4 regions of the Mesorhizobium sp. CNPSo 4670 genome follow, and region 2 is predicted to be linked to each of the others. Evidence: predicted binding sites of a transcription regulator. Region 2 holds the regulator's gene; each other region holds the start of a gene.
What was found. The regulator LexA, encoded in region 2, represses DNA repair genes until DNA is damaged. The targets are predictions, from matches to a motif close to TGTTCNNNNTGTGTTCNG.
Positions count from the first base shown of each region.

Region 1: the regulator LexA is predicted to act here: its motif matches at 2,478-2,495, upstream of recA (recombinase RecA).
Region 3: the regulator LexA is predicted to act here: its motif matches at 6,032-6,049, upstream of AC0ZT5_RS28920 (ImuA family protein).
Region 4: the regulator LexA is predicted to act here: its motif matches at 2,957-2,974, upstream of AC0ZT5_RS01835 (PA0069 family radical SAM protein).

Region 1 covers NZ_JBWJFQ010000019.1:182-7,951, forward strand. The annotation lists partial or broken gene AC0ZT5_RS26370 (TfoX/Sxy family protein) at 1-135, shown strand, start outside; gene AC0ZT5_RS26375 (pseudouridine-5'-phosphate glycosidase) at 400-1,317, opposite strand; gene AC0ZT5_RS26380 (carbohydrate kinase family protein) at 1,393-2,337, opposite strand; gene recA (recombinase RecA) at 2,619-3,716, shown strand; gene alaS (alanine--tRNA ligase) at 4,109-6,775, shown strand; gene AC0ZT5_RS26395 (SDR family oxidoreductase) at 6,786-7,770, shown strand, end outside.
Region 2 covers NZ_JBWJFQ010000002.1:56,885-64,654, forward strand. The annotation lists gene kynA (tryptophan 2,3-dioxygenase) at 1-664, shown strand, start outside; gene kynU (kynureninase) at 693-1,940, opposite strand; gene AC0ZT5_RS03690 (GntR family transcriptional regulator) at 2,103-2,840, shown strand; gene lexA (transcriptional repressor LexA) at 3,213-3,950, shown strand; gene AC0ZT5_RS03700 (ComEC/Rec2 family competence protein) at 3,944-6,406, opposite strand; gene gltX (glutamate--tRNA ligase) at 6,509-7,770, shown strand, end outside.
Region 3 covers NZ_JBWJFQ010000023.1:13,763-21,532, reverse strand. The annotation lists gene AC0ZT5_RS28935 (Trm112 family protein) at 1-181, shown strand, start outside; gene AC0ZT5_RS28930 (error-prone DNA polymerase) at 228-3,575, opposite strand; gene AC0ZT5_RS28925 (DUF6504 family protein) at 3,572-5,047, opposite strand; gene AC0ZT5_RS28920 (ImuA family protein) at 4,989-6,008, opposite strand; gene AC0ZT5_RS28915 (metallopeptidase family protein) at 6,193-6,615, shown strand; gene AC0ZT5_RS28910 (DUF1737 domain-containing protein) at 6,800-7,006, opposite strand; gene AC0ZT5_RS28905 (HpcH/HpaI aldolase/citrate lyase family protein) at 7,056-7,770, opposite strand, start outside.
Region 4 covers NZ_JBWJFQ010000001.1:414,599-422,368, reverse strand. The annotation lists gene AC0ZT5_RS01855 (4-(cytidine 5'-diphospho)-2-C-methyl-D-erythritol kinase) at 1-502, shown strand, start outside; gene moaB (molybdenum cofactor biosynthesis protein B) at 504-1,058, shown strand; gene AC0ZT5_RS01845 (hypothetical protein) at 1,258-2,232, opposite strand; gene AC0ZT5_RS01840 (glycosyltransferase) at 2,380-2,898, opposite strand; gene AC0ZT5_RS01835 (PA0069 family radical SAM protein) at 3,049-4,203, shown strand; gene rnhB (ribonuclease HII) at 4,354-5,049, shown strand; gene AC0ZT5_RS01825 (F0F1 ATP synthase subunit B) at 5,122-5,613, opposite strand; gene AC0ZT5_RS01820 (F0F1 ATP synthase subunit B) at 5,624-6,223, opposite strand; gene AC0ZT5_RS01815 (F0F1 ATP synthase subunit C) at 6,291-6,515, opposite strand; gene AC0ZT5_RS01810 (F0F1 ATP synthase subunit A) at 6,599-7,357, opposite strand; gene AC0ZT5_RS01805 (AtpZ/AtpI family protein) at 7,417-7,770, opposite strand, start outside.

The sequences.
Region 1 (7,770 bases), on a different contig from region 2:
TATACCGGCTCTCGGCACGGCAAGCTGGTCTCCATGCCCTATTGGAGCATTCCCGACAGCGCTTTTGACGATCCCGACGAGATGACGCTCTGGGCACGCCGCGCCTATGAGGCAGGACGGCGGGCGGGGAAATAGTGCAACGACCTCAGGTGCTGCGGCAATCTTTTGGCAGCGCCGAGGGACAGCACCCCCTTCTGTCCTGCCGGACATCTCCCCCCGCAAGGGGGGAGATCGGCAGCTTCACTGAAGGCGCTCTACCTGCAACCTTGGCGATTGGCGAAAGCGGCGGCGACGTCCAATCTCCCCCTTGCGGGGGAGATGTCCGGCAGGACAGAGGGGGGTGTGAAGGAACTCGGCGTTCACGCCTAGCTACTCATTGCCAGACGCTTGAACAGCGGCCTACAGCGCCATGGCGATCCGCGCCGCCAGCCTTGCATTGTTTTCGACCAGTGCGATGTTGGTCTTCAGGCTCCTGCCGCCCGTGAGTTCCAGGATTTTCGACAACAGGAACGGAGTCACCGCCTTGCCGGTCACGTTGAGCGCTTCCGCGGCCTTCTGCGCGGCTTCGATATAACCGGCCATCTCTTCGGCCGGGATTTCGTGGTTCTCGGGCACCGGATTGGCGATCAGCATGCCGCCGGCGAGCCCCAGCGCCTGCCGCGTCTGGTAGAAATGCGCGATCTCTTCCGGTCGGTGCAAGGTCAGCGGCGCGCGGAACGGCGAATGCCGCGACCAGAAGGCCGGCATCGTCTCGCAGCCATGGCCGACCACGGGCACGCCGCGCGACTCCAGCACCTCCAGCGTCTTTTCGATGTCGAGGATGGCCTTGGCGCCGGCCGACACGACGATGACCGGCGTGCGCGCCAGTTCGTCGAGGTCGGCGGAAATGTCGAAACTCTTTTCCGCACCCTTGTGCACGCCGCCGATGCCGCCGGTGGCGAACACCTTGATGCCGACCATATGCGCCGCGATCATCGTGGCGGCGACCGTGGTGCCACCGGTGCGCTCTTGCGCCACCGCGAAGCCGAGGTCGGCGCGCGACAGCTTCATGGCATCGCCGGTCATGGCAAGGGACTCGCGCTCGCCATCCGAAAGCCCGATCTTGATGCGGCCGCCAACCACGGCGATCGTCGCCGGCACGGCGCCGCCATCGCTGATGATCTTTTCGACATCGGCCGCCATGGCGCCATTGTCGGGGTAGGGCATGCCATGGGTGATGATGGTGCTCTCCAGCGCCACCACCGGCCGCCCGGCGGCCAAGGCCTGTGCCACCGGCGCATGGATATCGATGAAGGGGCGGGCGGTTTCTGGTGTCATCCTGATCTCCAATCCGGTGCGATGCGCCTCCACTAGGACGCGCGAAAACACTCCGGCACTATGAACTGGCCGGTCTCATGCCACTTCCTGCGCGTCCGGCACAAGAGCCAGCGCCTCGGTGAAATCAGCGGCGGTGAAATCGGGAACGGCGTCGGCGCTTTCGATGGCCAGCGTCGCCGCGGCAATGCCTTCGCGCAGGGCTGCGCGCAACGGCATGCCGCGCAGCGAGGCAGCGACCGTCGCACCCGCCAGCGCATCGCCGGCGCCGGTGACGTCGGTGACCTTTCTTGGCGTCGGCGGCAGGATCGAGAAGGTGCCGGCTTCATCGAAGCCCAGCATCGAAGCGCCGCCCGCTGTCACCACGCCGCTTTTGAGCCCGGCGCGTTTCAGCCCATCGACGATGTCGTACCCTGAAGCCGCATCGTCCAGGCCGGCAAGTGCGACGGCCTCGCGCTGGTTCATGAAGACGACGGCCAGATTGCCGAGCACCGGCCTCAGGCGCACGATCTTGGCCGGCGAAATGGCAATGGCGAAGACGGGTTTGCCGGCGGCGAGTGCCACGAGCCTCTCCAGTGCCGCCGTCGGCAAATTGGCGTCGCAGAAGACGGCATCGGCGGCGGCGAGTACCTCGCGCACCTTGGAGCGCCTGACCTGCTTGGGAAACGCCAGCTCATAGAGCGCCATGTCGGCAAAGCCGACGATCAGCTCGCCCTCGCTGTCGATCAGCGCCGTATAGCTTGGCGTCGTGCGATCGAGGAACACCGCCGACAGGTCGGCAATCCCGGCTTTGGCGATGGCCCGTGAAACCGTATCGGCAGCGGCATCGCCGCCGCGCACCGACAGCAGCGAGGCCGAAACACCGCGCCGGACCGCACTGCGCAAGGCATTGAAGACGCCCCCGCCGACATCCTCGCGCATCGTGCCGGGATTGGACGCGGCCGGCACGTAAGCGCCGGACACCTGGCCACGCCGGTCGATATGGGCGCCGCCCACGGCCAGGATTCTTGGAGATTTCACCATGCCGGCGATATGACCTTTGTTATTCGAGCCGCACAAGCGCTAGGCTGCGTGACGAAGCTTCGCATGCAGGCAGGCGATTCGGCAGATCGAAACGAGTGCGCGGTCTGGCCCAATGCGAGGTGCGCTCCTGATGTGATTCTTGGGACAAAAAAAGAACAAATCCGGATATTGATTGCCTTTCAGATACTTGAACCCTCTTGCCAAACGAGAACAAAAAAGGTACAAATAGGCAGGGATTACGGATTGTCCGGCCTTCATTGACGACCAAGGGGTGATGTATCATGGCTCAGAATTCTTTGCGGCTGGTAGAGGACAAAGCGGTGGACAAATCAAAGGCTCTGGACGCGGCGCTGTCGCAAATCGAGCGGGCTTTCGGCAAGGGCTCGATCATGCGGCTCGGCGCGAACGAGCAGGTCGTCGAGATTGAAACCGTGCCGACGGGCTCGCTCGGCCTCGACATCGCGCTTGGCGTCGGTGGCCTGCCGCGTGGCCGCATCATCGAGATCTACGGGCCGGAAAGCTCGGGCAAGACGACGCTCGCGTTGCACACTGTTGCGGAAGCCCAGAAGAAGGGTGGCATCTGCGCCTTCGTCGATGCCGAGCATGCGCTCGATCCGGTCTATGCCCGCAAGCTTGGCGTCGATCTGGAAAACCTTCTGATCTCGCAGCCCGACACCGGTGAACAGGCGCTGGAAATCTGCGACACGCTGGTGCGCTCCGGTGCCATCGATGTGCTGGTGGTCGATTCGGTCGCGGCGCTGACGCCGCGTGCCGAAATCGAAGGCGAGATGGGCGATTCGCTGCCCGGCCTGCAGGCCCGCCTGATGAGCCAGGCGCTGCGCAAGCTGACCGCCTCGATCTCACGCTCCAACACCATGGTCATCTTCATCAACCAGATCCGCATGAAGATCGGCGTCATGTTCGGTTCGCCCGAGACCACGACGGGCGGCAATGCTCTGAAATTCTACGCCTCGGTCCGCCTCGACATCCGCCGCATCGGCTCGGTCAAGGACCGCGACGAGGTCGTCGGCAACCAGACCCGCGTCAAGGTGGTCAAGAACAAGCTGGCGCCGCCCTTCAAGGTGGTCGAGTTCGACATCATGTATGGCGAGGGCGTATCCAAGACCGGCGAACTGGTCGACCTCGGCGTCAAGGCCGGCGTGGTCGAGAAGTCGGGTGCCTGGTTCTCCTACAATTCGCAGCGTCTCGGCCAGGGCCGCGAGAATGCCAAACTGTTCCTGCGCGACAATCCCGACACGGCGCGCGAGATCGAACTGGCGCTCAGGCAGAATGCCGGGTTGATCGCCGAGAAATTCCTCGAGAATGGCGGCGCCGAGAGCGGCGACGACGGTTTCGAGGAGGAATCCGGCGCGATGTAAACAACTTCGTGCACAGGATGCCGGCCGAAGATCGGCCATAATCCTGTTCTATTATCTCAAGCTTATGTAATTGAGTTCAGTGTTTTTTGCGTTCCAAACCGCCGGCTTTCGAGCCGGCGGTTTTTCGTTTTGCGGCTGGCGCTGATGGTCGGCAAGCGCGCGATTTGGACCAATTCCGTGTTTCTGGACAGGGTGCGGTGCGACCGCTAAAAGGCCAAGTCTATTTTCTTATGGATGTCGCCCAAAGTGCGCAGCGGTTTTGGGACAACGACATGCATGGAAGCAAAAACTTAAAGCGCGACGACTGAATCCGTTTTCAGTGCGAAGCGCTCTGAGACCCAGAGCCCATTTTCCGCCGGTTTGCCGGCGGTTTTCTCGAAAAGGCAGCATTCATGAGTGGCGTGAACGAGATCCGGTCGACTTTTCTCGACTACTTCCGCAAGGAGGGTCACGAGATCGTCGCGTCGAGCCCGCTGGTACCGCGCAACGATCCGACGCTGATGTTCACCAACGCCGGCATGGTGCAGTTCAAAAACGTCTTCACCGGCCTGGAGAAGCGGCCCTATTCGCGCGCCTCCACCGCGCAGAAGAGTGTTCGCGCCGGTGGCAAGCATAACGACCTCGACAATGTCGGCTACACCGCGCGCCATCTGACCTTCTTCGAAATGCTCGGCAATTTCTCTTTTGGCGACTATTTCAAGGAACGCGCCATCGAGCTTGCCTGGAACCTGATCACCAAGGAATTCGGGCTGAACAAGGACAAGCTGCTGGTCACCGTCTATCACACGGACGACGAGGCGGCCGGCTTCTGGAAGAAGATCGCCGGTTTTTCCGACGACCGCATCATTCGCATCGCGACATCGGACAATTTCTGGGCGATGGGCGACACCGGACCTTGCGGGCCGTGCTCGGAGATCTTCATCGACCGCGGCGAACACATCTGGGGCGGCCCTCCCGGCAGCCCCGAGGAGGACGGCGACCGTTTTCTCGAATTCTGGAACCTGGTCTTCATGCAGTATGAACAGGTGACGAAGGAGGAGCGCATCGACCTGCCGCGCCCGTCGATCGACACCGGCATGGGGCTGGAGCGCATGGCGTCCATCATGCAAGGGGTGGAGAGCGTCTTTGAGACCGACCTGTTCCGTCACCTGATCGACGCGGCGTCGTCCGCCATCGGGCACGGTCCCGACAAGGAGACGGTCGCATCCTTCCGCGTCATTGCGGATCATCTGCGCTCGTCCTCCTTCCTGGTCGCCGATGGCGTGTTGCCGTCGAACGAAGGCCGTGGCTATGTCCTGCGCCGCATCATGCGCCGCGCCATGCGCCATGCGCAGTTGCTCGGTGCCCGGGATCCGCTGATGTGGCAGCTGGTGCCGGCGCTGGTGCGCGAGATGGGCCAGGCCTATCCGGAACTGGTGCGCGGCGAGCAGTTGATCACCGAGACCCTGAAGCTCGAAGAAACCCGTTTCCGCAAGACGCTGGTGCGTGGCCTCGGCCTGCTTTCGGAGGCGACGGAAAAACTGGGTGCCGGCGACATGCTGGATGGCGAGACGGCGTTCAAGCTTTATGACACCTACGGCTTCCCGCTCGATCTGACGCAGGATGCATTGCGCCAGCGCAGCATCTCGGTCGATCTTGCCGGCTTCACCAATGCCATGGAGCGGCAAAGGGCCGAGGCGCGCTCTCACTGGGCAGGCTCCGGCGATGCGGCCACCGAGACGATCTGGTTCCCGGTGCGCGAGAAGGCGGGCGCCACCGAGTTCCTCGGTTACGAGACCGAGCAGGCGGAAGGCCTCATCCAGGCGCTCGTCAGGGATGGCAAGACCGTCGACAGCGCAGGCAAGGGCGACGCGGTTGCCGTGGTCGTCAACCAGACGCCATTCTATGCCGAGTCCGGCGGCCAGATGGGCGACACCGGAATCATTTCAGGGGAAGGCTTCTCGATCGAGATTTCCGATACGCAGAAGAAGGCCGATGGGCTGTTCGTCCATATCGGCAAGGTGGCCAGCGGCACGGCCAAGACTGGTGCGGCCGTCGAGCTGAAGGTCGACCATGCTCGCCGCTCCAGGCTGCGCGCAAACCATTCCGCGACGCACCTGATCCATGAGGCGCTGCGCGAGGTGCTGGGTAGCCATGTCGCGCAGAAGGGTTCGCTGGTTGCGCCCGAGCGCCTGCGCTTCGACATCTCGCACAACAAGCCGATTTCCCCCGAGGATCTCGAAGAGGTCGAGCGCATGGCGAACGAGATCGTCGTCCAGAACAGCCCGGTGAGCACGCGCCTGATGTCGGTCGACGATGCCATTGCCGAGGGCGCCATGGCGCTGTTTGGCGAGAAGTACGGCGATGAAGTGCGCGTCGTGTCGATGGGCACCGGCCTGCATGGCGCCAAGGCCAACCGGCCCTATTCGGTCGAGCTCTGCGGCGGCACGCATGTCAGGGCGACCGGCGATATCGGCCTGGTGCGTGTCGTGTCGGACAGCGCGGTCGCCGCCGGTGTGCGCCGCATCGAGGCTTTGACCGGCGAAGCCGCGCGCAAGCATCTCGACGAGCAGGACCGGCGTTTGAAATCGGTCGCCGCGACGCTGAAGATCTCGCCGGCCGACGTGCCGGCACGCGTCGAGGCGCTGCTCGACGAGCGCAAGAAGCTCGAGAAGGAACTGACCGAGGCGCGCAAGAAACTGGCGCTGGGCGGCGGAGCCGCGGCGGGTGCGCCGTCGGAGAACGAGACTGTCGCCGGCGTCGGCTTCCTCGGCAAGGCGGTTTCGGGTGTTTCGCCGAAGGACCTGAAGCCGCTGGCCGATGCCGGCAAGAGCTCGCTCGGTTCCGGCGTCGTCGTCTTCGTCGGCACGGCTGAGGACAACAAGGCGAGCGTCGTGGTCGCTGTCACCGATGATCTGGTCGGCCGTTTCAGCGCCGTCGATCTGGTGCGCGTGGCCTCCGCAGCATTGGGCGGTCAGGGCGGCGGCGGGCGGCCCGACATGGCACAGGCCGGTGGCCCGGACGCCTCGAAAGCCGGTGATGCGATCGCCGCGGTCAAGGCGGCGCTGGAGGCAGCCTGAAAGTCCCTGCATGAAGGTGCTCGTCCTTGGCGGCTACGGTCTGATCGGCGAAGCAGTCGTCGGCCGTCTGCTTCGCGACGGGCATCATGTGGCCGGCCTTGGGCGCGATGTCGTGTATGCCAAGCGGGGCTGGCCGGCGGTGCGCTGGATCGCCGCCGACATGTCGCGGCTGCTTGCCGCTGAGGACTGGCTGCCGATGGTCACCGGCATGGATGCAATCGTCAATGCGGCAGGCGCCTTGCAGGACGGCGCGCGCGATCGCCTCGACGCCATCCACCGGCATTCGGTGGTGGCGCTGGTCGCGGCATGCGAACGGGCCGGCGTGCGCCGTTTTGCACAGATTTCCGCGATCGGCGCCGACCTCTCCTCCGCCGACGCTTTCTTCAACAGCAAGGCGCAAGGCGACAGGGCAGTCGCAAGCTCTTCGCTAGAGTGGACGATCCTGCGCCCCGGCTTGGTGATCGCGCCCGCCGCCTATGGCGGGACCGCACTTTTGCGCGCCCTGGCGGCCTTCCCCGGCTTTATCCCCGCCGTCATGTCGCGGCAGCCGATCCAGACCGTGGCGGTCACCGACGTTGCTGAAGCGGTATCGCGCGCGGTCGCCGGATCTCTGCCGCCCCGTACTGCCGTCGATCTCGTCGAGGCCGAGGCCAGACCGCTCGCCGATGTTCTCTCAGCCTTTCGGGCATGGCTTGGCCTGCCGCGGGCGAAGGTCGTACCGATGCCGGCCATTGTCGGCCGGCTTGCTGCCGCGACCGCCGATGGCCTCGGCCTCCTTGGCTGGCGATCGCCGTTGCGCAGCTCAGCCCTTGCCGCGCTGGCGCGTGGCGTGACCGGAAATGCCGGGCCATGGAACCAGATTTGCGGCCATCCGCTGCAGCCGCTGGAAGCAACGCTGGCCGCCATGCCGGCCCATGTCCAGGAGCGATGGTTCGCGCGCCTCTGGCTGGCAAAACCTTTCATCTTCGCCTGCCTGGCCCTGTTCTGGCTTGCTT
Region 2 (7,770 bases):
GAAGCTTGCCCTGCATGAGATCGGTGCCGCGATCCGCTCGATCCGCGCCGACCGCCTCGAGCCAAGCTTCAAGATGCTGTCGCGCGTCGCCCGCATCTTTGAGCAGTTGAACAACGCCTGGGACGTGCTGCGGACGATGACACCCAGCGAATACACAGAGTTCCGCGACGCGCTAGGCCAATCCTCGGGTTTCCAGTCCTGGCAGTATCGCGCCATCGAGTTCATGGCCGGCAACCGCAACCTCGCCATGCTCGGCCCGCACAAGCACCGGCCGGACCTCAGCGGGAAGCTTGAGGCGATCCTGGCCGAGCCGTCGCTCTACGACGAAGCGCTGCTGCTGCTCGCCCGCAACGGATTCGACATCGGTGACGACGCCAACCGTGCCGACTGGCGCGAGACGCGCACCGAGAATGAAGCGGTCCTGGTTGCCTGGCAGACGGTCTATCGCGACCCGCAGCGCTACTGGATGTTCTACGAACTGGCTGAAAAGCTGGTCGACTTCGAGGATTATTTCCGCCGCTGGCGCTTCAACCACGTCACCACGGTCGAACGCATCATCGGCCTAAAGCGCGGCACCGGTGGCACGTCGGGTGCGTCCTACCTGAAGAAGATGCTCGAGGTCGTCCTGTTTCCGGAACTCTGGACAGTTCGCACCCGGCTCTGATCTGTCTTTGCTTTTGGGCGACGTACACTCACGTGACCGCGGTCTTGACCGCGAAGCGCGCATCCTGCCAGGCACCCGTGCGCAAGATGTCTTCCAGCACCTCGACCGCCTGCCAGACATCCTTGTAGCCGACATAGAGCGGCGTGAAACCGAAGCGGATGGTCGAAGGCGCGCGGAAATCGCCGATCACGCCGCGCTCGATCAAGGCCCGCATCACCTGGTAGCCGCTGGGGTGGATGAATGACACCTGACTGCCGCGCTCGTTGCCGTTGCGCGGACTTTCAAGCTCGAGCCCGTAGGCGCCACACCTTGCTTCGACCATCTGGATGAACAGATCGGTCAGCGCGATGCTCTTTTGGCGCACCGCCGCCATGTCGACGTCGTTCCAGAGGTCCAGGGCGCCCTTGAGCGCCCGCATCGACAACACCGGCTGCGTGCCGCACAAGAACCGGCGGATGCCGATGCCGGCGGCATAGCCCTGTTCGAAGGCGAACGGCCGCGCATGCCCCCACCAGCCGCTGAGCGGCTGATAGACATCACCGTGGTGCCGCTCTGCGGCATAGATGAAGGCTGGCGAACCCGGGCCGCCATTGAGGTACTTGTAGGTGCAGCCGATGGCGAAATCGGCATTGGCGCCGTCGAGTTCGACTGGCAGCGCACCGGCGGTGTGGCAGAGATCCCAGACGATCAGCGCACCGGCCTGATGGGCCCTGCGCGTCAGCGCCGCCATGTCGCGCAACTGGCCGGATTTGTAGTTGACGTGGTTGACCAGGATAACGGCGACGCGCTCGTCGATCAGGTCCTCGATATCAGGCGCATCGACGCCCTCGAGCCGCAGGATCGTACCGGGCCGCGTCGAAGCTACGCCCTCGGCCATATAGAGATCGGTTGGGAAGCTGTCGCCCTCGGCCACGATGAGCGACCGATCCGGCCGCATTGCGAGCGCCGCATGTAGCACCTTGTAGATGTTGATCGACGTCGTATCGCAGACCACAGTCTGGCCAGCCGCGGCGCCGATCAGGCGTCCGAGTTGGTCGCCGAGCTCGACCGGCATGTCGAACCAGCCGGCGGTGTTCCAGGCACGGATGAGGTCCTGCGCCCATTCCTGTGTCGCGGCCTTGTTCAGTTCGTCGAAGACGGTGGGTGAAGCCGCACCAAGCGAATTGCCGTCGAGGTAGATCACCCCTTGCGGCAAGACGAAACGATCGCGCATGGCGCGTAGCGGGTCCGCGGCGTCCATCACCTCGATTGCAGAGAGATCGGGAGTTGCATTCATGGTCGACTATCCCCGCGCATGGGCGTGCTCAGATGAACATATCAGGTGAAACCGTTCGCGATCATGGGCAGTCCCTTGGGTGTTGTCAAACATTATATATAATTTACGCAATGGAAGGATTTCATATATAATCACCCGGCCAATTGGTACGGATGGTCGGCAATGCTGGACGACGAGCACTTCTCGAAGACAGAAGCAGCCTACAAGCTGCTGCGCCGCGATATCCTCACCGCCCGTCTGAAGCCCGGCGCACCGCTCAAGCTTAGCGCGTTGCGCAACAGCTACGGCATCGGCTGGACACCGCTGCGCGAGGCGCTCTCGCGATTGGAGGCCGAGCGCCTGGTGACCGCCATCAGCAATCGCGGCTTTGCCGTCGCTCCGGTCTCGCGCAACGAGCTGGAAGATCTGTCACGCGCCAGATTGGTGGTTGAACTGCCTCTGCTCCACGAATCGATCGAGAAAGGCGGCCGTGAATGGGAGGACACCGTCGTCGCTGCCCACTATCGGCTGTCGCGCAGCAGGACCGCGGTCGACGACCCGTCCGACAACGTGGTCGACGAATGGGATGAAAAGCACGAGGCTTTCCACGCGGCATTGCTCAGCGCGGCAACATCCCCCTGGCTGCTGACCTTCCACTCCACGATCGCGGATCAGTTGCGTCGCCATCACCGCTTTCTTGGCCTGGCGCCAACCTTGCGTGCGGCCGCCGGTCTCCAGCATGGCTACGAAGAGGCCATGGAGGCGCTGCGCCAGGCCGTCGCGATCAAAGATCATACCGCGCTCATGGAAGCGGCGCTGGATCGCAACATCGAGCGCGCGAAAACCCTGATGGTTGCCCACATCGGCTACACGCTGCATGTCTATGTCCACGCCGGCGATGGCAGCTCAAACAAACGGTAATGCAACGAGGAACAAGGCAAGGCCGATATGGCCAATTCCTCCGCCAAAGTTGGCTTTTTGGCTCCCTTTCGTTCACGGGAGCCACGACCGGTGAAGTGAACCAAGCCCTCTTGTCGAGCTTCCAGCGTTGGCCGAGGCCAAGCCCGACACAGGGTGGGCCACAGGCCATTAACCATAGCAATTTCAATCCAACCAAGCACTCGGCGTTGGCAGGCAAGCGTCGATCGCGACCCACCGCCGGGGCGCCAAATAATTTCAGCCACCTTAACAAGTTCATTAAACTTTAAACGGTTGCGGAACACAACTGGAACAGATAGTGTTTGTTCTGGGTTTGTTTTTCCGATTCTGGTTTTGGGTAACCTGGGGGCTGCCATGCTGACGCGCAAACAACACGAACTCCTGATGTTCATTCATGAACGGCTCAAGGAAAGCGGCATTCCGCCATCCTTCGACGAGATGAAGGAAGCACTCGACCTTGCCTCCAAATCCGGCATACACCGGCTGATCACGGCGCTGGAGGAGCGCGGCTTCATTCGTCGCCTGCCCAATCGGGCGCGCGCGTTGGAAGTGCTGCGGCTGCCGGATTCGATCGCGCCAGGCCTCAATGCGGCAAAGAAGTTCTCGCCAAGCGTCATCCAGGGCAGCCTCGGTCAAGGCGGCCTTGGCCGGCAACTCAAGCCTGCGTCTTCACGGATGCCTTCGGCCGGCAATGACGACGACGTGGTCTCCGCCGTGTCGATCCCGGTCATGGGACGCATCGCGGCCGGTGTGCCGATCGACGCCATCCAGCACCAGACGCATTCGATCTCGGTGCCGCCGGACATGATCATGGGCGGCGAACACTATGCCCTTGAGGTCAAGGGCGACTCGATGATCGAGGCCGGCATCTTCGACGGCGATACTGTCATCATCCGCAATGCCGATACAGCCAGCCCGGGTGAGATCATCGTGGCGCTGGTGGATGAAGAGGAAGCGACGCTGAAGCGGTTCCGCCGCAAGGGTGCCTCGATTGCTCTCGAAGCCGCCAACCCGGCCTATGAAACCCGCATTTTCGGACCGGACAGGGTCAAGGTGCAAGGCAAGCTCGTCGGGCTGATCAGGCGCTACTGAGCAGGGCTTGCGACCGACTTTTCGGGTTTGCGGTAGGGTGGCAGGCCCCTCGCCTCGCGCGAAAACTTGCGCTGCGTGTGCCAGGGCCGGTATGACCCGTCCACCGCGAAGCTCATCGTCGCAGGCGTGGTCGCCGATTGGCGATCGAAGAAGACGGCCGCGCTACCCTTGCGGGCCAGTTGTCGCTTGGTGATGACGAGCACCAGCGGATTGTGACAGGGGTCATAGGCCGTGGCGTCATCGATGACGATCAGGTCGGCGAAGCCGCAGGCCATCCAGGCGTCTTTTCGGTCTTCGACATGCGCGATGATCGCGCCGGACGGATGCTTGGCGAGACAAACGCCCGATGTGCAATAGAAAGGCGCGCCCGACGGCAACTCGGCGGCATCGGCTATCTCGAATTGCCCGTCTCCTTTGCTGAACACCTCCGGCATGACGATGGTTTCGGATGTCAGCGCGCGTTTCCAGTTGTCGACCGTGAATTCGTTCGGGCGTGCCCGGCTGACGGCGAGTTCGCCACCCCCGATCGGCAGCGCAACCAGCCTGGCGTCCTCCGAGATCAGCACGTCCGGGGCACGCGTGTCCGAGACGGTCAACAGGCCGGCAAGCGCGAACGGAAGGGCTGCGAGCCGCAGCCATGTCGTCGCCATCGTCGCGATGACCAAGGCAATCGCCACCAGCAGGACGGACTGTTGCGAAATCAACCCGACCGCGTCGACCGGCGAGCGCTCGGAAATCCATCCGGACATGGCGATCATCGCCGTCAGGCCTTTGCCCATTACGTAAAGAAAGGGACCATCGGCGCCAAAAGGCATCGCCAGCGCACTGAGGACGGCGAAAGGCATCACAATCAGCGAGACGATTGGCATGATGGCGAGATTGGCGAACAGGCTGAGCGGCGACACCCGCTGAAAATGCCAGATGGCAAAAAGCGCCGTGGCAGAGCCGGCAATGATGGAGGTCATGGCAAGGCCACCCATCGCCAACAGGAATTTTCGCGTGAGAAAGCCAGGCAGAGATCGCCGTGGCGGCGGCGGTCTCGTTTTCCCCGCGCGATGATCAGACCAGCCGGCATAGGCACCGACCAGCGCCGCGGTCGCCGCGAATGACATCTGGAAACTTGGGCCGACCACTTCATGCGGCGACACCACAATGACCGCGATCGCCGAGATCGCCAGGTTGCGCATGGTCAGCGCCGCCCGATCGAACAGCACCGCAATCAGCATCACCGCCAGCATGATGAAGCTGCGCTCGGCGGCAACGACGATGCCTGAGATGACGAGATAGGCGGCGATCGAGACAAGCGCGGCGGCGGCCGCGTATTTCTTGACCGGCCGCCGCGCGGAAAAGTCCGGAAACAGGGCGAAGGCGCTGCGCATCAGCATCATGATGGTGCCAGCGACCAACGCCATGTGCAGCCCCGAAATGGAGATGACGTGGTAGATGCCGGTGCGCCGCATCGCTTCGTTGATCTCATCGGGAATGCCGGCGCGCACACCAACGATCAGCGCCGCAGCGATCTCGCCTTCGGCCCCACCGACACTGCCCCTGATATGGTCGGCGATGGCTTCACGGGCATTTTCTATCCCCGAGGCAATCCGGGCCGACAGCGGCATGTCGTTGTCATTGCCGGCGATAAGCTTTGGATTGCCGAGAAAGAACCCGCTGCCGCCGATGCCGGCGAAATAGCTGTCGAAGGAGAAGTCGTAGCTGTCCGGCCTCACCGGGCCGGTGGGCGGCAACAGCTTGGCGTAGCCGGTGACCAGGGAGCCGGCGGTGATCTCCGCCGGGATCTTTCGTGCCGAAAGCCGAACCCGCTCCGGCGCATAGCGCAATTTCGGCCTCGCGGTCGACGTCACGTCGATGGTCAACCGGATGCGGCCGGTCTCCATTTGGTCAAGCGAGACGACGCGGCCGGTCACTTGGGTCGAGATTTCCGAACCCAGCATCTGCGTTCCAGCCCGCCATGTCTCGACCTTGCCGGCGAGCAGGCCGAGCGTGCACAGCAGCACAGCCATGAAACACAGATGGGTTTTCGGCCAGGAACGCGAGACGAACGCGCAGAGCCCCGTCAGAACGACGACCGCAACAGGCTTTGCAAAATCTGGTTCCACCGTCAGCGAAAAATAGCCGATCGCTCCGATCGCCAGACAGACCGGCACCAGCAGGAAGGCTACGCCTCGGTCAAGCTCCAGGCTTCCTGCCGTGGCCACGCTGTGGCGCAGCCGAGGCAGTGATATCCGGCCGATTTGCCGGCGCACGCGCACGATCCTGCCGGCTTCGGCAACAGGGACGGGGGCGGAGACATCCGCTTGCAACGGCGGGTTGCCGCGGTCCGGCAAGATGGGTGATGGCGGTGGCGACGTAGTCGGCAGCGGCATCGCAAACAGGGACCGTTCGCTGACGCCAATAGCGGCGTCCTCGCCCTGATCCGAGCCCCAGCCCCGTCCAGCCATCGGGTCTGCCCCTTGCGCCCTCGACACCCTATGCTACATGAACGCGCAATGCGCGAAAGTCCGCGCAACCACACCCCGCTTCAGATGGTTTCCGAGAGTTTCATGTCCGACAAGGTCGTCACCCGTTTTGCCCCCTCGCCCACCGGTTACCTGCACATAGGCGGCGCGCGCACGGCGCTGTTCAACTGGCTGTACGCAAAGCACACTGACGGCACGATGCTGCTGCGCATCGAGGACACCGATCGCGAGCGCTCCAACGATGCCGCGACCGCAGCCATTCTCGACGGGCTTTCCTGGCTCGGCCTCTCCTGGGATGGCGAGGCCGTCTCGCAGTTCGAGCGCGCGCCGCGTCATCGCGAGGTGGCCGAGGAGCTCGTGCGCTTGGGCAAGGCCTACTACAGCTACGAGACGCCGGCCGAGCTGGAGGCGATGCGCGAGGCAGCACGCGCCAAGGGGCTGCCGCCCCGCTATGATGGCCGCTGGCGTGACCGGGACCCCTCCGAGGCCCCCGCAGGCGCCAAGGGCGCCATCCGCATCAAGGCGCCGACCGCGGGCGAGACGGTGGTGCACGACCGTGTCCAGGGCGAGGTGCGCTTCCCCAACAAGGATCTCGACGACTTCATCATCCTGCGTTCGGACGGCAACCCGACCTATATGCATGCCGTCGTCGTCGACGACCACGACATGGGCGTCACCCACATCATTCGTGGCGACGACCATTTGACCAACGCCGCCCGCCAGACGGTGATCTACGACGCCATGGGCTGGGAGGTGCCGTCTATGTCGCATATCCCGCTGATCCACGGCGCCGATGGCGCCAAGCTGTCGAAGCGGCACGGCGCGCTCGGCGTTGAGGCCTATCGCGCCATGGGCTACCTGCCGGAGGCGCTGCTCAACTACCTGGCGCGGCTCGGCTGGAGCCATGGCGACGACGAGATCATGTCGGTCAAGGACATGATCTCCTGGTTTGACATCGGCGACGTCAACAAGGGCGCCGCCCGCTTCGACTTCGCCAAACTGGAGGCGCTGAACGGCGTCCATATGCGCCGCATGAGCGATGCCGAGCTGTTCGACATCTTCATCGCCACTCTGCCCTATCTCGAGGGCGGTCCGGCTATTGCTGCGCGCCTCGACGACACGCACAAGGCGCAGCTGTTGGCCGCGCTGCCCGGACTGAAGGAGCGCGCCAAGACACTGGTCGAGCTTGTCGACGGCGCCGCCTTCCTGTTTGCCACCCGGCCGCTGCCGATCGACGACAAGGCGGCACTGCTGCTCAACGAAGACGCGCGCATGATCCTGCGCGGCGCTCACGAAGCGTTGAACGCCCTGTCAGGTGACTGGACGGCCACTGCGGCGGAGACGGC
Region 3 (7,770 bases), on a different contig from region 2:
GGCTTGCCCGCTGACCAAGGGGCCGCTGACCTGGGATCCGGAGCGTGGCGAACTGATCTCCCGGGTCGCCAAGCTCGCCTATCCGGTGCGCGACGGCATCCCGATCATGCTGCCTTCGGAAGCGCGGACGCTCTCCGTGGAGGATGTGTTGTCGCCGCCACGCTTGAGTGGGCCGTCTTGATAGGTGGCGAGATTGGCAGCGGCTGGCGGGACAACGCCCCCCTGTGCTACTGAAAATTGCGTCCCTTGGGCATGACACTTTCCGCCTCTTCCGACAGCATTGCGAGGTCCGGTCGGATCGCCGCGTTGCGTGGCGCGGGGCCGCGATCCGGACCGCTGACGGGGTGTTCCGCAGGGCCGGCGACTGTCAGGTTGGCTTGGCTGACCTTTTCCAGGAGCACGGTCAGCCAGGGCGTCAAATCCTCGATCTTCTCGGCGACGATATGGATGACATCCGATTCCGACTGCAATTTGCCGGTGACGCGGACGAACCTGGCGCCCATGATGACGGGCCGGTAGCGGTCGAAGGTTCTCTGCCAGATGATGATGTTGGCGACGGCCTTGTCGTCCTCCAGCGTCAGGAAGATCGCGTTGCCCTTGCCGGGGCGCTGCCGCACCAGCACGAGGCCGGCGACCGAGACACGCCTGCCATCGCGCACGGATGGCAATCCGGCATTGGGCGTGACGCCGGCCCGGTCGAGCCGCTCGCGCAAGAAGGCGACCGGATGCGCCTTCAATGACAGGCCGAGCGAGCGGTAGTCGTGGATGACATGCTCGCCGAGCGGCATTTTCGGCAGCTTCGTCTTGGGCTCCAGCTCGCGCAGGCGGATCGCCGGCTGGTCGAACAGCGGCAGTTTTTCGGCGGCACTCTTGCCGTCGAGCGCGCGCACCGCCCACAGTGCTTCACGACGATCGAGGCCAAGCGAACGGAAGGCGTCGGCCTGCGCCAGCTTTTCGATCTCGTCGACATCGAGGCCGGAGCGCAACCAGACATCCCTGACCGACTCGTAGCCTGAACCGCGCCGCTTGACGAAAGCGTCCATGCGCTCCTCCGACAGGCCCTTGATCTGGCGGAAGCCGAGCCGCAGCGCATGATTTGTATTGATGACACCACGCATTTCGGCATGGCGTGGGAGGATGCGGGCCGGATCGAAAGATGCTTTCTCCAGCGTGGAGTCCCAGACGGAGAAATTGACGTCGACGTCGCGGATGTCGACGCCATGGTCGCGCGCGTCGCGGACGAGCTGGGCCGGCTGGTAAAACCCCATCGGCTGCGAATTCAGGATCGCGGCGCAGAACACGTCGGGGTAGAAGGTCTTGAACCAGCAGGAGGCATAGACGAGCAGGGCGAAGGAAGCGGCGTGGCTTTCGGGAAAGCCATATTCACCAAAACCCTCGATCTGCTTGAAACAGCGCTCGGCGAAGTCCTTCGTGTAGCCCTTGCCAATCATGCCGTCGATCATGCGCTGGCGGTAATTGCCGATGGTGCCGGTGCGCTTGAAGGTGGCCATGGCGCGGCGCAGTTCGTCGGCCTCCCCCGGCTTGAAACCGCCCGCGACGATGGCGATCTTCATGGCCTGTTCCTGAAACAGGGGCACACCAAGTGTCTTGCTGAGGATCGCCTCCAGCTCCGGCTTTTGATACTCGGCCTTTTCCTTGCCTTGCCTTCGGCGCAGGTAGGGGTGAACCATGTCGCCCTGGATCGGACCCGGCCGCACGATCGCCACCTCGATGACAAGGTCATAGAAATCCCTTGGCTTGAGACGCGGCAGCATCGACATCTGGGCGCGGGATTCGATCTGGAAAACGCCGAGCGTGTCGGCGCGGCAGATCATGTCGTAGACCTGCTTATCCTCCGGCGGCAGGGTGGCCAGCACATAGGGTTGGCCATATTTATCTCGCGCGTTTGGATAGTGATCCTTAAGCAGGGCGAAGGCACGCTGCAGGCAGGTCAGCATGCCGAGCGCCAGCACATCCACTTTCAGGATCTTCACCGCGTCGAGATCGTCCTTGTCCCATTCGACCATCTTGCGCTCGTCCATCGCCGTCTTGACGATAGGGACGATCTCGTCCAGCCGGTCCCTGGTGATGACGAAACCGCCGACATGCTGCGACAAATGACGGGGAAAGCCCATGATCTCGTTGGAGCGCTCAATCACCAGTCTTGCCAGCGGGTCGGCGCGGTTGATGCCGCCAGCGTGAGCTTCCTTCTCGCCAAGTTCCGAGGTAGACCAGCCCCAGATCGTGCTCGACAATGCGCTTCTGACATCCTCGGAGAGGCCCATTGCCTTCGCCACTTCGCGCAAGGCCGAGCGCCCGCGATAGCTGATGACGGCGGCGGCCAGTGCGGTGCGCTTGGCGCTGTATTTCGTATAGATGTACTGGATGACGGTCTCGCGTTTCTCATGCTCGAAGTCGACGTCGATATCCGGCGGCTCGTTCCTCTCCTCGGAAATGAAGCGCTCGAACAGCGTGTCGATCTTGTCCGGCCCGACTTCGGTGATGCCGATGCAGAAGCAGACGATCGAATTGGCGGCCGAACCCCGCCCCTGGCAGAGGATGTCCTGGCCGCGCGCGAACTTGACGATGTCGTAGACCGTCAGGAAATAGCGGGCGTAGTTCAGCCGCTCGATCAGAGCGAGCTCTTCCTCTATGCGCGTGGTCACGGACGCAGGCACCCCCGCCGGATAACGGTTGGCCGCCCCCTCCCGCGCCAGCCGCTCCAGCTCGGCCTGCGGCCCGAGGCCGGACTCCGTCGGCTCGTCGGGGTAGTTGTACTGGAGGTCGCTGAGCGAGAAGGTCAGCTCCTGCGCAAAGCGCAAGGTCTCGGCCAGCGCCTGCGGATGCCTGCGGAACAGGCGCGCCATCTCCATCGGCGGCTTCAGATGGCGCTCGGCATTGGCGGCCAGCTGCAGCCCGACCTCGGCGACGGGCGTGTTGAGGCGGATCGCGGTCAGCACATCCTGCAGCGGGCGCCGCTCAGTCGTGTGATAGAGAACGTCGTTGGTCGCCATCAGCGGGATGCCGGCATTTTCGGCAAACGCCGCTGCCTGCTCGATCCGGAAACGGTCATTGCCCGCATAGTCCGGCGCAACGGCCAGACGGAGATTTCTTCCGAAACGATCCTTGAGCTGGCGAAGCAAGGCGAGACTGTCTTCCGCCCCGGCCGTCAGATCGGGCAAGACCGCAAGCGACATCAGGTCCCCCCATTCGAGCAAGTCGCTGCGCTCGAGAAGAGTGGCGCCCTTCTCGTTCTCGTCGCGCAGGTTGGCTTGCGTCAGCATGCGGCAGAGATGCCCCCAGCCCTTGCGGTCCTGCGGATAGGCGAGAATGTCAGGGGTGCCGTCACCGAAAACCAGCCGGCAGCCGGGATGGTAGGAGAGCGTCTCGACCTTGGCCTGCTGCCAGGCGCGCACCACGCCGGCCACCGTGTTGCGGTCGGCAAGTCCGATCGCGGAAAAGCCGAAAAGCTTGGCGGCGACCACCAGTTCCTCCGGCTTCGAGGCGCCGCGCAGGAAGGAGAAATTCGACTGGATGCCGAATTCTGCATAGGGAATGACGGTCAGCGCATTCATGCGAAGACCCCATGCAGGAACCAGCGTGGCGGCACCTGGGAGCCGCCATAGAGGCCTTGCCGGTAGAGCCAGTAGCGGCGGCCGTCGGCATCCTCGATGCGAAAATAGTCGCGTGTCGATGCCGCCTCGTCGCTCGCGGCCTCGCGCCACCATTCCGCCGCGATGCGTTCCGGTCCCTCGGCACGCGTCACCCTGTAGAGCGCACGCCGCCAGCGGAAGTTCAGCGGCGGGCCCTCCGGCATTTCGGTGGCCGGCACCTCGATGGGCTCGGGCGAGCGGAACAGCCGGATCGGCCGTTCCGGCGGGAAGATGGTCATCGGCGCCTGCATCCGGTCCGGCTTCTTCGGCGGCGTGGTCCGGCGCGGGGCCTCGGTGAAGGGGATCGTGGCGACGGCGCGCTCCGGCAGATGGCTTTCCACAGTGACCGGTTGCAGGACCGCGCCCTCGCCGAGCCGGGCGCGGATGCGGTCGGCGAACAGCGCGATATCGGCGCCGTCATCGGTCGCGTCGCCGGCAAGGTCGGCCTGCTGCATGTCGAAAGCGGCGGCCGACAGCACCGAGAGCCGGACGAGATCGAAGCCATAGCCGGCATCGATATCCTGTTCGAGCGCGGCCAGCCTTTCATGGAACAATTTCTGGATCAGCGGGGGTTCGCGCATCGGCCGCGAGGTGCCGATGGCGATGCGGCTGACCGCGCCGTCGACGCGAAACAAAAGCAGCGCCAGCATCCTGGCGCCCTCGCCACGGCGCTCGAGATCGGTCTTCAATGCCGCCGCCAGCATGCCCACCAGCCGCTCGATATCCTCGGTCAGGGTGACGGGCTCGCTGAGATGACGCTCGACCGAAAGCGGCGCGACGGGAAGGCGCGGCGACACCGCTTCGTCGAGACGGCCAAGCGCCTGGTCGAGGCGCAAAAGCAGCGAGGCGCCGAAGCGGCGGGCAAGCGGCGCGCGCGGTGCCGCCATGACGGCGCCCGCCGTGCGCAGGCCGACGCTTTCCAGGCTGGTGCGGGTGGCGGGCTCGATGCGCAGGGCTGCCAGCGGCAAGGGCGCGAGCAGCGCCTCCTCCTCGCCGCCTGCGACGATGCGGTCACTGGCAAAGCGTGCCGCTGCCCAGGCCGCCCCCGACGTCGCGGCAAGCCCGGCGCGGACATCGAACCCCTGATGGAAGAAGCGCGACAGGATGTCGTCCAGCATGGCGCGTTCGCCGCCGAAAAGATGGGTGCAGCCGGTGACGTCGAGAAACAGGCCGTCCGTTGCGTCCAGCGCCACCAGCGGGGTGTAGCGGTCGCACCAGTCGGCAAGGCCTTCGAGCAGGCGGCGGTCGGCCTGCGGGTCGGCCTCGACGATGTCGATCGACGGATGCATGGCGCGCGCATCGGCGATGCCCATGTCGCGCTTCAGGTGCAGCGCCTCAGCCCGCTCGTCGAGGGCCGAGATGCGCTGCGCGTTGCCCTTGCGATGGCTGATCACCAGCGGCAGGTGATCCGATGGGCGGGAACGCCAGGACCGCCCCAGACGCTGCCGCAGGATCCTTTCGACCGCGAGATAGGGAAACCACAGCGACAGGATTCTTTGCTCTTTCCTCGCCCCATCTTTCATCGAATGCGCGTTCATCGGGGTTCCACTCCAGTGTGAATTGTCCTGGCAGAGCCGTGCGGCTCTTGCCGATGGTGATGGTGAAGGCCGGGCGGCCGATCGAGCCGGCGAGCCGCCCGGCGATGGTGTCGCGCGGCACCGCCGGCGCCGACGCGACGATAAGACGAACGGGTGCGGCCGTCGGTTCGGGCTCGGCGGCCTGCCGCAGCAGGAACACCGGGCGACCGGCACTCTGCGCCCGGGCATGCAGCCGGCGCGTCGCGGTCAGGTCGAGCCGCTGCGGATTGCCGCGGATCTCGAGGATGACGGCGGCGAGCGCCGTCATCCGGGCGGCCTCCTCGGCGACCCACAGCGCATCGACAAGTTTTGGCGCCTCGGAAAACAGCAATTGCTCGGGTTCGATGCCGAACGAGGCATGAAGCCCCCTGGCATAGGGAAAGCCGGCCTCGCGAAAAATCTCCGATGTGCCGATCCACAGCACCGGCAGCCCTTGCGTCTGCTTGAGGATCAGGCTTGTGAGCGACAGAGCGAAGCCGGCGACGGCTCCGGCATCGCGGGTTTCAATGCCATGGATTTCGCTCAAGGCGGCTTTCGGCAAGCCGCCGCTCAGGGCAGCATCGAGGCGTTCGACGCCGGTGGGCAGGAACGCATCCGGCAAAGCCGCGGCAACCCCGCGGCGGACAATTGTCACATCGATGCTGGGACCGGCGTCGACGCGAGCATCAGGGGTCACCGCGGCCGGCGCCTGCAGGCGCTCGGGCAGCGTTCCCTCGATCTTCGCGATCTGGCGGCGCAGGGCAAAAACAGTCTCCCGCGCCACGGCGGTCATCGCCATGACGGTCAGCTTTCACTCACAATTGTTCCTGTTATGTTCCCTATAGATTCCAGAGGGACCCCCAAGAGTCAAGCGGAGTCATGGGGAATTTATTCCTGTCGTGGGGCTTGGCAGAGGCGTGGCCGCCCGCGCCATTTGCCGATTGCGGCGCGAAAGCCTATATGCCGGGATTAAAGGACACAGCATGGCCCGCATCTACAAGACCCGCAGCTGGCACGACGAACTTTCGCCGTCGATGGAGGAAATGGAGTTCCTTGCGCTGGAGGCTTACGCCCATCTGCCGGAGGATTTTCGCAAGCTGACCGGCGAGATCGTCATCCAGATCGCCGAGTTCCCGACCGACGAGATCATGGACGACCTGTCGCTGGAAACGCCCTTCGACCTGCTCGGCCTGTTCGAGGGACGCGGCATCGCCGAGCGCTGGAACCCGCAGACCGGCGAAGGCCCGAACCGCATCACGCTCTACCGCCGCGCCATCCTCGACTACTGGGCCGAAAACGAGGAAACGCTGGGCGACATCGTCACCCACGTGCTGATCCACGAGATCGGCCACCATTTCGGCCTGTCGGACGATGATATGGAGAAGATCGAAGAGGCGGCTGAGTAGGGTGTGCTGATATTCAGGTGATGCCGGCCTGCAAATGGCTGATACCTGCGCTTCCGGTGCTCACGCACCCAAACGTACGCTCCGCTCCGGTTCTCGGAACCCACCTTGTTTGGTCGCTTCGCGCCCGTCTTCGACTCCGGCTCGGCCTGACTGAATCTCAACACACCCTGCGTCGGAGCTAAGCCTACCAATCACTCAGCTTGGTATCCGGCCCATATTCCTGACCGTCGATATCCTTCACCACGGCCTGGCCGCAGCGCATCGTCTTGGCCTTCTTGTCGAAGGCATAGGTCGGAGAGCCGAACAGGTGCCAGCCCTTGTTCAGCGCCGCAGTCACCTTGTGGCAGAAGCTGGCATCGTCAGGGCCAGTGAGAAAGCGGTAGAGTTTCATCAGTCAATTCCTGTCGTGAGTGCCCTTAGCCCGCGAGCATCAGGCGATATCATGCGCCGATGGCCGCCGCCTTCGCCAGCAGTTTTTCAGCTTGCGCCAGGTGCAGCCTCTCGACCATTTTTCCATTCAGCGCAATCACGCCCTTGCCGGCATTTTCCGGAAGCGCAAAGGCATCCTTTACCCGGCGTGCCTCGGCCACGGCTTCTGTTGACGGGGCGAAGGCCAGGTTCGCCGCTTCGATCTGGGCCGGATGGATGAGGCTCTTGCCGTCGAACCCCATGGCCGCCGCTTCCGTGCATTCATGGGCGAAGGCGTCGAGGTCGCGAAAATCGTTGGAGACGCCGTCGAGAATGTCGAGGCGGCCGGCGCGCGCGGCCAGCACCATCTGCATCAGCCACGGCACGAGGTAGCGCCGGTCGGGCGTCGCCGACACGCCGGTGCCGTTGAGCAGATCGTTCGTTCCGGCAACGAAACAAGCCAAGCGCGAAGCCGGATCGCGGCCAAGTTCGGCAATGGCGCCGATGTTGAGCAGCGCCTTGGGCGTCTCGATCATCGCCCACAGTTTCACGCTGTCGGGAGCAAAATTGTCGTCGAGCACGTCGCCGGCCTCGAGCAAGTCGCGCGGCGAGTCGACCTTGGGCAACAGGATGCCGTCGGGCTCGCAGCTAGCGACAGCCAGCAGGTCGTCGGCGCCCCATTCGCTGGCCAGTGCATTGATGCGCACCACCATCTCGCAGCGGCGGCCAACGTGGTTGGCAGCTGGG
Region 4 (7,770 bases), on a different contig from region 2:
GGACAGCCCTGAGCTGGCGCGGATCGGCCTCTCGCTTGGCGCCGATGTGCCGATGTGCCTGGCGGCAAAGCCGCTGGTCGCGCGCGGCATTGGGGACGAGCTGTCGATGGTGCCGGATTTTTCGGCGCTCGGGCTGGTGCTGGTCAATCCCGGAATGGCCCTTTCGACCGCCGAGGTGTTTGCGGCGCTGTCGCGTCGCGACAATGAGCCACTGCCGCCTTTGCCGCGCAGCATCGACTTCCATAGCCTGCGCAACTGGCTGGAGATCACCCGCAATGATCTTGAGCCCGCGGCGCTGGCGATGCAGCCCGCCATCGGCAGAGCGCTTTCCTGGCTTAACAAGGCTGGATCGGGCTTCTCCCGGATGTCCGGATCCGGCGCGACGTGCTTCGGCCTGTTCGAGACCGGCAATGTCGCCAAGCGCGCTGCCGGCGAGATCCGCAGCCGCCAGCCCGACTGGTTCGTCGCCGCGACGCGCAGCATGACATCGGAGGCTGGCTGAGATGGCCAGGATTGACGAGAGCCGGCCTTTCATTCCGATCCGCATCGCGGTGCTGACCGTGTCGGACACACGCAACCTCGCCGACGACAAATCCGGCCAGACACTGGCCGACCGCATCACTGAAGCCGGCCACGTCCTCGCCGCCCGCGATATCGTCACCGATGACCGCGAGAAAATCCGCGACAAGGTCCTCGGCTGGTCGAAGGATGCGGCGATCGATGTCGTCATCACCACTGGCGGCACCGGCTTCACCGGCCGCGACGTGACGCCGGAAGCGCTGGAGCCGATCTTCGAAAAGCGCATGGACGGCTTTTCGGAAGTCTTCCACCGCATCTCCTACGACAAGATCGGCACCTCGACCATCCAGAGCCGGGCGACCGGCGGCGTCGTCAACGCCACCTTCGTCTTCGTGCTGCCGGGCTCGCCGGGCGCCTGCAGGGACGCCTGGGACGGCATCCTCAAGGCGCAGTTCGACTACCGGCACATGCCCTGCAACTTCGTAGAGATCATGCCTCGCCTGGACGAGCATCTGCGGCGCGGAAAATCGGCTCCGTAAAAGTCGAGGCAAAGCGCCCCGTTCCACGCTGCATTTGCGAGCCAGAATAATACCGGCGCCTTCGAAACCCTATTCAAACCGGACCACCGAAAGTACCCTGCGTGAAGGCGATCATCGCCGTCACGACAGGGCATCTGCGATCAATGTGCTTACCGGCGGATGCTATTGCGGCAAACGTTCGCCTTCAACCGAGCTTGATTCAGCGGATGACCGGCTCGCCATGAAAGCGCCGGCGTGAGGGCGGCGATACGCCGAAGCCGACTTCCATCATCAATCTCGGCGTGCGCGCCGGCACCGTGCCCATGTGAAAGCCAAAAGGATCCTCGACGAAGCCGAGACCGGCTTCACCGGTCAGCGTCACCGGGCTCTGCTCGCCATAGACATCCAGAACCTCTTGCGCGGGATGGCCGACGAGCAAGGTGAGTTGATGTTTGAGGCTGCGGCGCTTGTGACTGCCCCGGACATAGACATGCGGGCCAGTGTCGGCGTCGACCGGCTTGAGATAGAAGAAGAATTTCAGCATGCGCCAGTCGTCGAGGTCGAAATGATATTTTCCGAGCGAGGCAAGGTTCTTGTCGGCGTCCGATGCCTCACCCGTCGGAAAACTCCACCAGACGCGCGTGGTAATCAGCTTTGCCTGGCCGCCGAGATAGTGTGCGGCAATATCCAGAAGCAGCGGATCACGCTGGATGGCGAGTGCCGCCTTGCAGTCGAGGATGCGCTCGAAAAAATGTCCGCTGAGCAGCGAGCGGCCCATGCGTTTTTCGGCCTCGGCATGTTCACCCGGCATGAATTCGAGACGGCGGTCGAAATTGCCGAAGCAAGGCGTGCGCTGGGCGAAACTGGCGATCTCTTCATGGATCGCCGGCGGCAGCATCAGGCCCGAAAACAGCCCGTCGGAGCGCAGTGCCTCGACCACGCCTTCGCGGTCGACGCCGGCAAACATCGTATCCCCCGAATTATGGGCCGGACGAGCGCGTTTTGCGCCCAGCCAATGCATCCGGCGTCCCGGCATTGTACGCGCCAGCACGAACATCGGCAGCCAGGCAGGGTTTTCGCGCAGGTCCGTCAGATAGGTCGGAATGCGCACGGCGATGCGGCGCAGCAGGCTGCCGTTGCGCGCAATGGCGTCAAGACTGGCAGCGCCGGATTTGTTGGGAGTTGAAAGCTTCATCGGGTCCTCGGCTAAGAGCGTGGGCGCCGATGCCGCATCGGAGCTCATCACTCGGCATGACCCCAACCCAATCCACCCCTCTGAACGGGAAACTAACCTCGCGTCAGATTTTGTGCAATGCACAATGAACAGAGCAGCTGCAAAAAATCACTCCGAGGAGCGCTGCTTCGGCGGTGCCACCCAGATTTCGGCGTCGAGCCGCTTTGCCGCGAGGCCGCGTGCGATGGCCTCGGCGCTGCCGGCCCGCTTCGACGCTGCCGCGGCCTGAAGCTTGCTGATCAGCAATCCATCGGCCAAGGCGCGGTTTCCCGAAAACACCCGGGCCAGGAACGGTGTGCGGCTGCCCCGCGCCCGCGAGAAGCGTGCCGCCATGGTTTGCCTGGCCGTGTGGGCAACGACCGCATCGATCCAGCCATCCATCAACCGCGAGCCCGGCTCCAGGAGCAGCAGCCAGTCACCCTTGGCCTGGCGGATGCCGGCAGCGATACCGCCAGTCACGTAGTGACAGCCGGCATGCTCGGCAACACGATGCGTCTGGTCGGTAGAACCCGTGTCACAGACGATGACGTCACGCACCACGCCCTCGACCGCGCCGCCAATCAGCGAGGCGAGCGTGCGGGCGAGGCCCTCCTCGTCATTGCGGGTTTCGATCAGGACACTGAGCATCATCAGCCGAATAGCGGAAAGCCGAAAGAAGCGCCAGTTTTTGCAGCGCACCATAAAAAGTTCTTGCTTTGTTCTCATTGGCGAAATAGGAATAATTTCATGAACAGAGCGATTCGACACAATATGGACAGTCCCTGGGAGCGGGCGAAGATGGAACAGATCGTGCGCGCCGACATTGCAGCTTTCGGAGCTGGAAGAGCCGAGATGGCCAATGCGATGATCGAGCAGAGTGGCGTGCGTGTCCGTCCGGACCGCAATCGCGGCAGGTCGGCGGGCATCAATCCATCCGGCCGCTTCGAGCCGGTTAGCCGGCATGTCTTCGATGATGGCTGGAATTCGCTGGAGGAACTGCCGCCCTTCAAGACCGAGGTGCAGGTCGAGAAGCCGCGCACCATCATCACGCGCAACGAATCGCCCGACATCTCCTTCGACCGGTCGATCAATCCCTATCGCGGTTGCGAACATGGCTGCGTCTATTGCTTTGCCCGGCCGACGCACAGTTTCATGGGCCTGTCGCCGGGCCTCGATTTCGAATCGAAGCTGTTCGCCAAACCGGATGCGGCGCGGCTACTCGACAAGGAACTGTCGAAGGACAGCTACCAGCCGCGCACCATCGCGATCGGCACCAACACCGATCCGTACCAGCCAATCGAGAAGCAATACAGGATCATGCGCGAGATCCTCGAAGTGCTGGAAGCGCGCGGCCATCCGGTCGGCATCGTCACCAAGTCCGCTTTGGTGACGCGCGACATCGATATCCTGTCGCGCATGGCCGAGCGCGGGCTGGCCAAGGTGGCGCTGTCGGTGACGACGCTCGACCGTATGCTGGCGAGAACCATGGAGCCCCGCGCCTCGACGCCGACCAAGCGGCTGGAGGCGATCCGGCAGCTTTCGGATGCCGGCATTCCGGCCTCGGTCATGGTGGCGCCGATCATCCCCGGCCTGACCGACCAGGAGATGGAACGCATCCTCGATTCGGCACGCACCGCCGGCGCGCGCGAGGCGGGCTATGTCGTGCTGCGCTTGCCGCTGGAGGTCAGTCCGATCTTCAAGGACTGGCTGCTGCGCCACTATCCCGACCGTTACCGCCACGTGATGTCGCTGATCCGCTCGATGCGCGACGGCAAGGACTACGATTCGGAATGGGGCAAGCGCATGAAGGGTGCTGGTCCCTACGCCTGGCAGATCGGCCGGCGCTTCGAGATCACCGCCAAGCGGCTCGGCCTCAATGTCGAACGGCGCACGCTTCGGACCGATCAGTTCGTGGCCGGCAGCAAGGACCAGGTGCAACTGACTCTGCTTTGAAAACAAATTCCCGCGGCGGTTTGACCTGTCGCGGCACAAGAATCCCGTCCGGCCTGCCCCGGCCTGCAGACGGTGCCCTCCAGGTCCGGCGCCCCACCCGACCCGGAGGGACTTGCGGAGAATCGGAGCCGATGCGAACCTCGCCGCAACATGGCTCGCGCGCGTTCCGATTCTCCGTTTCTCTTTGAGATCATCGAGAAACCCGATTTCTCCTTCGAGACGAAGGCGATGGCCGATGGCCTGTGGCCGGTGGCGGGCATGGACGAGGCCGGCCGCGGTCCGCTAGCCGGGCCGGTGGTTGCAGCGGCGGTGGTGCTCGACCCCGCCAACATTCCAGACGGGCTCGACGATTCCAAACGTCTCAGCCATCTGCAACGCGAAGCGCTGTTCGTGCGAATTCTTGGCTCCGCGCTGGCGGTTTCGATGGCGTCCATCAGCGCCGAGGGCATCGACTGCAGCAACATCCTCAAGGCCAGCCTGGAAGCGATGCGTCGCGCCTTGGTCGGGCTGTCGGTCCAACCGAAGCTCGCGCTCGCCGACGGACGCGACGTGCCGCCGGGGTTGCCCTGCGCCGGACGCGCGCTGATCAAGGGCGACCAGCGCTCGCAATCGATCGCGGCCGCCTCGATCGTCGCCAAGGTGATGCGCGACCGCATGATGTGCGGCTGCGGCAACCATCACGATCGCTATGGCTTCGAGGTCCACATGGGCTACGCCACGGCCCGCCATCGCACGGCGATCGAAGCGCATGGGCCGGTGGCGCGACTGCACCGCGTGTCCTTCGCGCCGTTCAGGCTTGGCGGGACGGAAGTGGCGGAAGACGAGAGCCTCGCCGGCCTGGATTGAGCGCATAGTTTTCCACAACAAAAAAAGCCGCCAGGTTTCCCGGGCGGCTTTTTCTAACTCGATGTTACAGGCTCAGTTGAGCTTGGATTTCACATCCGCCAGCGATGCCTTGAAGAGGTCGGCGCCGGCCTTGGCGTCCATCTTGCCGGCGAGCAGCGCACGCGCGGCCTCGACCGCGATGTCGACAGCGCTGGCACGGACTTCGCTGATGGCGTCGCGCTCGGCCTGGCCGATCTTCTGTTCGGCAAGTGCTGTGCGCCTGGCGACATAGTCCTTGGTCTTCTTGTGCGCTTCCGTAGCAAGCATGTCGGCTTCGCGCTTGGCGGCGGCGACGATGTCGGCGGCCTCCTGCTCGGCTTCCTTGCGCTTGCGCTGGTACTGGCCGAGCAGTTGCTGGGCCTCCTCGCGCAGCCGGCGCGCTTCATCCAGCTCGTTGCTGATCCTGGCGGCGCGGGCATCGAGCGCCTTGGCGATCATGCCAGGCACCTTGATGTAGACGGCGACACCGAGGAAGATGATGAGGGCTATCGTTGCCCAGAGCGTCGCGAGAGATGTGTAATCCATGATGCGCTCCTCACCGGGCCACGGATTTGACCGCGGCCGCGATCTCGGCCTTGCTGGCCTTGCCGCCGACCAGTGCCTCGACGATGGCCGAAGCAGTGTCCTCGGCGATGCTGCCGACTTCCTTCATGGCATTGGCCTTGATGGAAGAAATGCGGGCTTCGGCCTCGCCAAGCTTCTCGTCGAGGGCTGCCTCGACCTTCTTGCGTGCGGTCTCGGCTTCGGCCTTGGCCGCATCGCTGGCCTGCTGGCCGATCGCGTTGGCCTTGGTCTTGGCTTCCGCCAGTTCCTGCTCGTAGGCAGCAACGGCAGCGTCGGCCTCGCCCTTCAACTTGCTCGCCTGGTCGAGGTCCTGCGTGATGCGGTCGTTGCGGACCTCGATGATGCCCCCGACGCGTGGCATCACGACCCGCTTCAGGAACAGGTAGAACAGCCCGAAAGTGATCGCCAGCCACAGAAGCTGCGACGGAAACGTCGCAGGATCGAAAGGCGGAAACGTGCCGTGCGCTTCGGCAGGCACGCTGGTGCCGGAATGCGTGTCGCCTTCCGTCGCAGCGTGGCTGGTGTCGGCTGCAGGTGCGGACTCTTGCGCGAAGGCAGATGTCACGAACATGGACTATCCCCGAAATTCAAGCCTGCCGCTCGCGCGGCCGGCCTGTCCAATCTTCCCAACGCCTAGCTCAGCCGAACAGGGCCAGAAGCGCGATGAGAAGCGAGAAAATGCCCAGAGCTTCGGTCACGGCGAAGCCGAAGATCAGACGGCCGAACTGGCCATCAGCAGCCGACGGGTTGCGCAGAGCGCCCGCCAGGTAGCTGCCGAAGATGTTGCCGAGGCCAATGCCCGCGCCACCCATGCCCAGGCAAGCGATGCCGGCGCCGATGTACTTTGCTGCTTCTGCGTCCATTTGTTCAACTCCTTTGGATCTAAAATTCCGTTGCGATTCTATCCGGCGCCAATGTTGGAAACTCTTGGGCCGGAAACTCTTGATCAGTGCCCGGGGTGCAGGGCGTCGTTGAGGTACATGCAGGTCAACACCGCAAAGACGTAGGCCTGCAGGAAAGCGACCAGCAGTTCCAGTGCCGTCAGCGCTACCGCCATTGCCAGCGGCAGGACCGAGCCCGCCACGCCGACCGCGCCCAGCGCGCTCAGGCTGACGACAAATCCGGAAAACACCTTCAGGGTGATGTGGCCGGCGAGCATGTTGGCGAACAGACGAACCGAGAGGCTGACCGGGCGCGACACGAAGGAGATCACCTCGATCAGCACCACCAGCGGCAGCAGGAACACCGGCACGCCATGCGGCACGAACAGTTTCAGGAAGCCCAGACCGTGCTTCATGAAACCGTAGACGACCACGGTTCCGATCACCAAAGCCGCGAGGCCGAAGGTGACGATGATATGGCTGGTGACGGTGAAGAAATACGGGAACAGGCCAAGCAGATTGGCGACCAGCACGAACATGAACAGCGAGAACACGAACGGGAAGAACTTCATGCCCTGCGTGCCGGCGGCGTCGCGCAACATGTTGCCGACGAACTCATAGGCCATCTCGGAGACCGACTGAAGCCGGCCGGGAACCAGGCTGCGGCTCGAGGTCGTGAGGAACAGAAATGCCGCCGCAACCACTACGGTTGCGACCATGAACAGCGCCGAATTGGTGAAAGACAGGTCGTAGCCGCCGATCTCGATCGGTATCAGCTTGTTGATATGGAACTGGTGGATCGGATCGACCTTGTCAGCTGCCACGTTCAAACCCCGTCAATGCCGCGTACGGCCTCGTTACCATTACCACACATGAAGCGCGGTCATTTCCTGTCGTCTTGGTCACGGCGCGATTTATCGCCCTGTCCGAATTCTGCCACAACGCCCGCGGAACGCATGACATTGAGCACGCCGGCGCCAAAGCCCAGCAGCAGAAACACGATCAGACCCCATGGCGATGTCCCCGCCAGACGGTCGATGATCCAGCCGATGCCGGCACCCACCACCACTCCGGCGATGAACTCGCTGGAGAGTTTGAGCGCCTGGCCATAACCGGCCACACTGCCCGCTTTCGCGTCGTCTTTCCCCTCGAGCCGGTCCGGCCGCCTTGTCGCAAGCGATGCTTCAAGTTCACGCCGGCGGCGCTCAAGATCGTCGTCGCGGATTTCGGTTTCATG